2 regions of the Rhizobium sp. R86522 genome follow, and region 1 is predicted to be linked to the other one. Evidence: predicted binding sites of a transcription regulator. Region 1 holds the regulator's gene; the other holds the start of a gene.
What was found. The regulator LexA, encoded in region 1, represses DNA repair genes until DNA is damaged. The targets are predictions, from matches to a motif close to TGTTCNNNNTGTGTTCNG.
Positions count from the first base shown of each region.

Region 2: the regulator LexA is predicted to act here: its motif matches at 1,986-2,003, upstream of dnaE (DNA polymerase III subunit alpha).

Region 1 is NZ_JAXHBX010000001.1:1,664,151-1,668,373, reverse strand. Features, by position in the region: gene SJY08_RS07905 (ComEC/Rec2 family competence protein) at 1-1,870, shown strand, start outside; gene lexA (transcriptional repressor LexA) at 1,864-2,580, opposite strand; gene SJY08_RS07895 (DUF1003 domain-containing protein) at 2,791-3,339, shown strand; gene SJY08_RS07890 (VOC family protein) at 3,360-4,223, shown strand, end outside.
Region 2 is NZ_JAXHBX010000001.1:2,034,210-2,038,432, reverse strand. Features, by position in the region: gene SJY08_RS09850 (lipoprotein-releasing ABC transporter permease subunit) at 1-1,181, shown strand, start outside; gene SJY08_RS09845 (ABC transporter ATP-binding protein) at 1,196-1,885, shown strand; gene dnaE (DNA polymerase III subunit alpha) at 2,226-4,223, shown strand, end outside.

The DNA.
Region 1 (4,223 bases):
TGCCATCGGCGAGCAATTGAGCGGCCGCGCCCGTCTGTCACCACCGTCAGGTCCGGCTTTGCCGGGATTGAACGACTTTAGCTTCCAAAGCTACTTCGCCGGCATCGGCGCTGTCGGCTTCTTCCTCGGTCCGCCCCAGGCCAAAACCTCCGCTTCATGGGAGGAAAAGGGTCTGTGGGCGCGCTTCGACGCGGCCCTGTTCTCGCTCCGGGATCGCATCTCAAACCGCATTCGCAGCATCCTGCCCGGAGATCCCGGCGCCTTCGCAGCTGCGATCATTACCGGCGAACGCCGATCGATGTCGGAAGAGGCGACGGAGGCGCTGCGCGTCTCGGGCCTCGCTCACATCACTGCGATCTCGGGCCTCAACATGGCGCTTGCCGCCGGCATCTTCTTTGTCGGATTGCGAGGGCTTCTGAGCCTAATGCCGACTTTTGCGCATCGCTTTCCGGTAAAGAAGATCGCGGCCGCCGGCGCGCTTCTGGCGACGACCGGCTATGTGCTCATTTCCGGCTACCAGGTCTCGGCGCTGCGGGCCTATCTGATGACGGCGGTCATGCTCGGCGCCGTCCTCTTCGACCGCCCGGCTGTCAGCCTCCACAATCTCGCGCTTGCGGCCACCGCGATCCTCGCGGTCCAGCCCTCGACCGTCATGGGGCCGAGCTTCCAGATGTCTTTCGCGGCGACTGCAGCCCTGATTGCCGGTTATGCCGGGTGGCGGGCGCGACCGCGCGCGATCCTGCCCAAAGCCCGCTCGCTTGCCATGCGGATTGTGGCGGGGTTTGCCATGTTCGTCGGTGGGACGCTGGCGACCTCCTTCATCGGCGGGGTCTCGACCGCCATCTTTGCCATCAGCCATTTCCACCGGCTGTCGACCCATGGACTGGAGGCAAACCTCGCCGCCATGCCGCTGATCTCGCTGGTCGTGATGCCGTCCGGCTTCATTGCCATGCTGCTCATGCCATTTGGCCTCGACGCGCCGTTCTTCTGGATCATGGGACAGGGCCTGGAAATGGTGCTCATTGTCGCTCACACCGTCTCCGGCTGGGGCGGCGGCTACGTCTTCCCGCGTCTGCCGGCATGGTTCATGCCCGGCGCAATCGCCGGCATGCTCTTGCTGATGCTACTCAGAACCCCGATCAGGCATGTCGGCACGGCTCTCATCGTCGCAACGCTCGCTGCTGCCTTCCTTGCTCCACGACCCCCGGGTGGCGAACTGATGATCAGCGAGGACGCTCGGTTGGTCGCGATTCGGGTCGCAAATGACGACACGTCCATCATTGCAATCAACCGAGCCCGCCCGCCTGCCTTCATCTTCGATCAATGGCGACCCGTGCTCGGCATCGATGAACCAAGGCGCCCGGTGATGCTCGAGACCGCCCCCCTGCCGCCAGCGCCAGAATGGCGTAATGGCCAAACCCTGTCGGAGGAGCAGCGCAAACTCGCAGAGGCTGTATTTTATAGCCTACTCAAGGCCGCCGGGAGAGAACAGTTCACCTGCGTAAAGCAGGCCTGTGCCATCAGACTGGAGAACGGCAACACGCTGCTGACGCTGGAACGCCCGGACCTCATCGGCGCAGCCTGCGACCGCGCTGATATCGTGGTTCTGTCGGCGCGCACGCGCGTCAAAACCTGCCGCTCTGGCGCGCTCCTGATTTCCGAGGCGAGCCAGCGCGCAACCGGCTCCCTCGAGGTCGCGGGCCTAGCCGCCACCTCACAAGCCATGACGGTCAGGTCAGCGCTCGACGGACCCTCAAGACCTTGGACTGCGCACCGACTTTACGACTGGCGCAGCGGCCTTTCCGATAACACGCATGAATTTGCGGGTCCGACTAGGAACGTCCGACCGAGGCCGAAGCCCGATCAGTGATAGCGGCGAATGAGGCCCACCAGCTTGCCCTGGATCTTGACGCGATCCGGCGGGAAGATACGGGTTTCGTAAGCCGGATTGGCGGCCTCCAGCGCAATCGATGCGCCGCGGCGGCGGAAGCGTTTGAGTGTCGCCTCCTCGTCGTCGACGAGCGCCACGATGATGTCACCGGGATTGGCGTTCGAGGCATTGCGGATGATAACCGTATCGCCGTCAAGAATACCGGCCTCAATCATCGAATCGCCCTTGACCTCAAGCGCGTAGTGATCGCCCGCGCCGATCATCTCCGCCGGTACCGTGATGTCGTGAGTGTTGTTCTGAATGGCTGAAATCGGCACACCGGCTGCGATTCGGCCCATGACCGGAACCGAGACGGACGAGCCGTTGTCTTCGACGGGCGGCTTTGTCAGTGCTGGCGCCGGCGGCGTCTTGCCGAGACTGCCCTCGATCACGCTCGGCGCAAAGCCGCGGCGCGGCTGGATGCTTGGCGAATAGGCTTCCGGAAGCTTGATGACCTCCAGTGCACGAGCCCGGTTCGGCAAGCGTCGGATGAAGCCGCGTTCCTCGAGCGCAGTGATCAGGCGATGGATCCCGGATTTCGATGCGAGGTCCAGCGCATCCTTCATCTCGTCGAAGGACGGCGGGACACCCGATTCCTTCATCCGTTCATGGATGAAGAGAAGCAGTTCCTGTTGCTTGCGCGTCAGCATATGCGGTGCCCCCGAGGTGAAACAAATACAGAACAGACACTATATGTTCCAGTTGTGTTCCGCAAGGGGATAAATTTTTGTGAAGAGCCAGTGATAAAATGCGATAGCCGCGGACAAAGGTCTTGAAACTGTCGGATTTTGGCGTGTTGCAGAGGAGAGTGCAGATCCGCCCCCCACACATCAGGCAAACCGCCCTCAAGGATGCTGTAAATGCTGAAGGATATCGAGAAGCTCGTTCTGGGAAAGTCGTCATCCGATCTTTCGTCAGCAGAGCAGAAGGTGCTGAAGCGGGCGCGCGAGCGACGCACGGTGTCGACCAATGCCGGCGAGGACTTTCTGGCTCATGCCACGTTCGGCCAGCGGGTCGCTGATGGCATCGCACGGGTCGGTGGTTCCTGGGGTTTCATCATCGGCTTCATGCTGTTTTTGGTCGCCTGGGTCATCCTCAACACGGTGATTCTGGCAACAGGTGCGCTCGATCCTTATCCGTTCATCTTCCTGAACCTGCTCTTGTCGATGCTCGCCGCCATCCAGGCACCGATCATCATGATGAGCCAGAACCGCCAGACCGAGCGGGATCGCTTCATGGCGGCGAAAGACTACGAGATCAATCTCAAGGCAGAGATCGAGGTATTGGCCTTGCACCACAAGATCGACGAGGAGGTGGTGAAAGAGCTGCGCGAGGCGCGCCAGGAGATTAATGCGCTGCGCCAGGCGATCGAGACCCTTTCAAGCCAGGCGCACAATTCTCAAGACTGAAGAATTAATCGAGAGCAAACATGTCCAATCCCATTTCCTCAGCCCGCGCCATCGATCATCTCGTCCTGCCGGTCTTCGAGCTCGAAACCGCCCGCGACAGGCTCGGGCGTCTCGGCTTTACCGTTGCGGCGGATGCCCGCCACCCGTTCGGCACAGAGAATGCCTGTGTGTTCTTCGCTGACGACACCTATCTGGAACCGCTGGCGGTCGGCAGCCGAGAGGACTGTCTGGAAGCGGCGCGCATGGGCAATGTCTTTGTCGCTCGCGATCAGGCCTTTCGCTTTCGACGAGGCGAGGGCCTCTCCGGCATTGTCGTGAAGACGCAGGACGCGTTGGCTGACGATTCGCAGTATCGCCAAGACGGCATGAGTGCCGGCCCTGTGCTTGATTTCGCACGCCAGTTTCGTTTTCCGGATGGGCGGACCGCGGAGGGTTCGTTCCGCCTCGCCTTTGCCGCAGACCTGCGCGCGCCTGATTTCTTCGCCTTCGCCTGTCAGCGCATCAATCCTCTCCCGACCGATCGGGGGGCCCTGCTCGTACATGCCAATGGCGCAGCAGGGATTCGAAGCGTGGTGCTGGTCGAAGAGAACCCGAGCGACTTCCAATATCTGCTGGAAATGGTCCTCGACCAGCGCGATGTCACGGCCCATTCCTTCGGCCTCTCCATCCAGGCCGCCCATACGTCCGTCGATGTCCTGACACCGGAGGGTTTCCGGCTTCACTTCGGACAGGACGTGGCGGTCTCGGAACGGGGGCTCGTCGGGGCAGCCGTGGTTTTCGCGGTTGATGATCTCGGCGTGACAGAAGCCTGCCTCGCTGCTAAGGGCGTCACCTATCAAAAAACGGGCGCACGCCTCGTCGTCGCGCCGGAGAAGGGGCAGGGT
Region 2 (4,223 bases), 370 kb from region 1:
TTTCCGTCATTGCCGGCTTCTCCTTCATCGGCATCATGCTCGGTGTGGCGACGCTGATCATCGTCATGGCGGTGATGAACGGCTTCCGCACCGAACTCGTCTCGCGCATTCTCGGCATCAATGGCCACATGATCGTTCAAGCCGTCGATCAGCCGCTGACCGATTATGCGGGGCTTGCCGAGCGCTTTGCTGCCGTTCCGGGCGTCACCATGGCGCTGCCGCTGGTTGAAGGCCAGACGCTTGCCTCGGGTCGCCAGGGCGCTGGCACGGGTGCGCTGGTGCGCGGCATCCGTCCGGATGACCTGACCAAGCTCACCGTCGTCTCCTCCAATATCCGACAGGGCGACATGGTCGGCTTTGCCACGGGGCAGGGCGTGCTGATCGGCTCGCGCATGGCAGCCCAACTGGGCTTGTCCGCCGGTGATACGATTACGCTGGTTTCGCCCGAAGGCGACATCACGCCGCTCGGCGTCAATCCGCGCGTGAAGTCCTACCCCGTTGCGGCCATCTTCGAGATCGGCATGTCGGAATATGATGCGTCGATCATCTATATGCCGCTTGAGGAATTGCAGCTCTATTTCAACGTCGAAGGCATCGTGCAGTCGATCGAGCTCTTCATTTCGGATCCTGACGCCGTCGACGAACTGCGCCCGCTGATCGAGGAAGCCGCCGGCCGCCAGATCTTCCTGACCGACTGGCGCCAGCGCAACCAGACCTTCTTCTCGGCGCTCCAGGTCGAGCGCAACGTCATGTTCATGATCCTGACGCTGATCGTGCTTGTTGCGGCGCTCAATATCATCTCCGGCCTGATCATGCTGGTGAAGGACAAGGCGAGCGACATCGCGATCCTGCGCACCATGGGCGCGACATCGGGCGCCATCATGCGCATCTTCTTCATGACGGGTGCAGCGATCGGCACGGCCGGCACGCTTGCCGGCGTCGTGATGGGTGTGGTCGTGTGTCTCAACATCGAAAGCATCCGCCAGTTCTTCTCCTGGGTGTCGGGAACGATGCTCTTCGATCCCGAGCTTTATTTCCTGAGCCAGCTGCCGGCGGACATGAATGCGAGTGAGACCATCTCGGTGGTCATCATGGCGCTCAGCCTGTCCTTTATGGCCACCATCTTCCCGGCCTGGCGGGCCTCGCGCCTGGATCCTGTCCAGGCCCTGCGTTACGAATGAGGATGCCGAAATCAATGGCAAAAGACGTGGTTCTCTCGCTTGCCGGCATCGATCGCCATTACGGTCAGGGCGAAACCGTGCTCTCGATCCTGAAAGGTGCGGACTTTACCTTGCGCACTGGCGAGACCGTGGCGCTGGTCGCCCCGTCGGGCACCGGCAAGTCTACGCTTCTGCATGTTGCCGGGCTTCTTGAGCACCCCGATGGCGGCGACGTGACGGTTGGCGGCGTTGCCTGCCAGGAACTGGGCGACGAGCAGCGCACCGCAATTCGCCGAAAGTCGATCGGCTTCGTCTATCAGTTCCACCATCTGCTGCCCGAATTCACCGCGCTGGAAAACGTGATGATGCCGCAGCTGATCGCCGGGCTCACCAAGCCGGAGGCCGCCGAACGCGCCAAGCAGCTTCTCGACTACATGCGTGTCGGCAATCGCGCCGATCACCGCCCGGCCGAACTCTCCGGCGGCGAACAGCAGCGCGTGGCGATCGCCCGCGCAGTCGCCAACGCCCCGCTGGTGCTGCTTGCCGACGAACCGACCGGCAACCTCGATCCCGAGACGGCAAGTTATGTCTTCTCGGCGCTCGAAGCACTGGTCCGCCAGTCTGGTTTGTCAGCGATGATTGCGACCCACAATCACGACATCGCCCGCCGGATGGACCGCTGCGTCACCCTGGTCGATGGCAAGGTCGTCGAATTCCAGGTCTGACCTCTCTCCAGTTTCTGTCTTCTTGCCTGATGGCCGTGCGCCTCGGTGGAGTTTGTTCAGCCGAGGTTGCGGTTTTTTTAGGTTGACATTGGAACAAGAGCGGAACAAAATAAAAACATAAAGGGACAAGGAGACAGAAATGACCGAAATTCTTCGTGACGTTGCTGCATTTGCCTCGATGGCCGTTTTCGTATCCAGCATGGCTCTGCTGATGATGGCGCTCTGATACTGCGGGCGGCAAAGCTGGTGAGGAAGGCTTTGCCGCCCGACTTCCTTCTGGACTTCGTGAGCCTGAAAGCCGAAAATCACGACCGATTCAGAAATCAGGGAATGAAGCGGTATGGGCGAGGACAGCGTCGACAGGCAGGCGTCCGGTGGACTGGGTGATGGCCCGGGTTTCGTGCACTTGCGGGTGCATTCTGCCTATTCGCTGCTTGAGGGCGCTCTGCCGCTCAAGAAGATCCTTGGCAAAGCTGTCGCCGACGACCAGCCGGCGATCGCGATCACTGACACAAACAATCTTTTCGTTGCGCTCGAGTTTTCCCAGAAGGCGCTCGGCGATGGCATCCAGCCGATCATCGGCTGCCAGCTGTCGATCGACATGGAAGATTCGACCGGCGAGAAGCGCGGCGGTAATGGCCATATGCCGGATCTGCCGTCGGTTGTGGTCCTGGCCTCCGACGCTGACGGCTATGAGCGCCTCGTCGATCTCGTCAGCCGGGCCTATCTCGGCGGCGACGCGGGGCAGCCGACCCATGTAAAGCTTTCCTGGCTCGAAGAGAGCGGCACCGAGGGCCTGATCCTGTTGACGGGCGCCGGTGGCGGGCCGGTCGATCGTATCCTCAAAGACGGTCACAAGACCCAGGCCGAAAGCCGCCTCGTCGCATTGAAGCACCTGTTCGGCGATCGCCTTTATGTCGAACTGCAGCGCCATGGCGACTATGATCGCACGCATGAGCGGCGCATGGTCCAGCTCGCCTATGAGCATGATCTGCCGCTGGTCGCGACCAACGAGGCTTTCTTCCCGGCCCGCGACGATTACGATGCCCATGACGCCCTGATGGCGGTCGCTCACAATGCCATCGTCTCGAACGACGACCGCTTCCGCCTGACCCCCGATCATTATCTGAAGAGCCGGGCGGATATGATGAAGCTCTTCGCCGACCTGCCGGAAGCGCTGGAGAATTCCGTCGAGATCGCCCGTCGCTGCTGCTTCGTTCTCGATACCCGCAAGCCCATCTTGCCGCGCTTTACCGGTGGCAGCGACGATCCGGAAGAAGCCGAACGCGAGGAAGCACTCGAGCTGCGCCGTCAGGCGGAGGAGGGGCTCGACCAGCGTCTGACAGCCCTCGGCATGGCGCCGGGCTACGAGGAAAAGGATTATCGCGACCGGCTGGAGTTCGAGCTCTCGGTCATCGAACGCATGAAGTTCCCAGGCTACTTCCTGATCGTTTCGGACTTCATCAAATGGGCGAAACAGCATGACATCCCGGTCGGTCCGGGCCGTGGTTCGGGTGCGGGCTCGCTCGTCGCCTATGCCCTGACCATCACCGACGTCGATCCCTTGCGCTTCTCGCTGCTCTTCGAACGCTTCCTCAACCCGGAACGCGTCTCGATGCCCGACTTCGACATCGACTTCTGTCAGGAGCGCCGCGAAGAGGTCATTCGCTACGTTCAGCGAAAGTATGGTCGCGAGCAGGTGGGCCAGATCATCACATTTGGTTCGCTGCAGGCCCGCGCGGCCCTCCGCGACGTCGGCCGCGTGCTGGAAATGCCCTATGGCCAGGTCGACAAGATCTGCAAGCTGGTGCCGAACAATCCTGCCAATCCGACGCCGCTCTCCAAGGCGATCGAGGAGGAGCCAAAGCTTCAAGAGGCTGCCGAGGAGGAGCCCGTGGTGGCGCGGCTTCTTGAGATAGCCCAGAAGATCGAGGGTCTCTACCGCCACGCCTCGACCCACGCTGCCGGTATCGTCATCGGCGATCGCCCGCTGTCGAAGCTGGTGCCGATGTACCGCGATCCGCGCTCCGACATGCCGGTCACCCAGTTCAACATGAAATGGGTCGAACAGGCCGGTCTCGTGAAGTTCGACTTCCTCGGCCTGAAGACGCTGACTGTCCTGAAGACGGCTGTCGATTTCGTCGAGGAGCAGCGTGGCCACAAGGTCGATCTCGCGGCCATCCCGCTCGATGACACCTTGACCTACGAAATGCTCTCGCGTGGTGAAACGGTCGGCGTGTTCCAGGTGGAAAGTGCCGGCATGCGCAAGGCCCTCATCGGCATGCGCCCCGACTGCATCGAGGACATCATCGCCCTCGTCGCGCTTTATCGTCCGGGC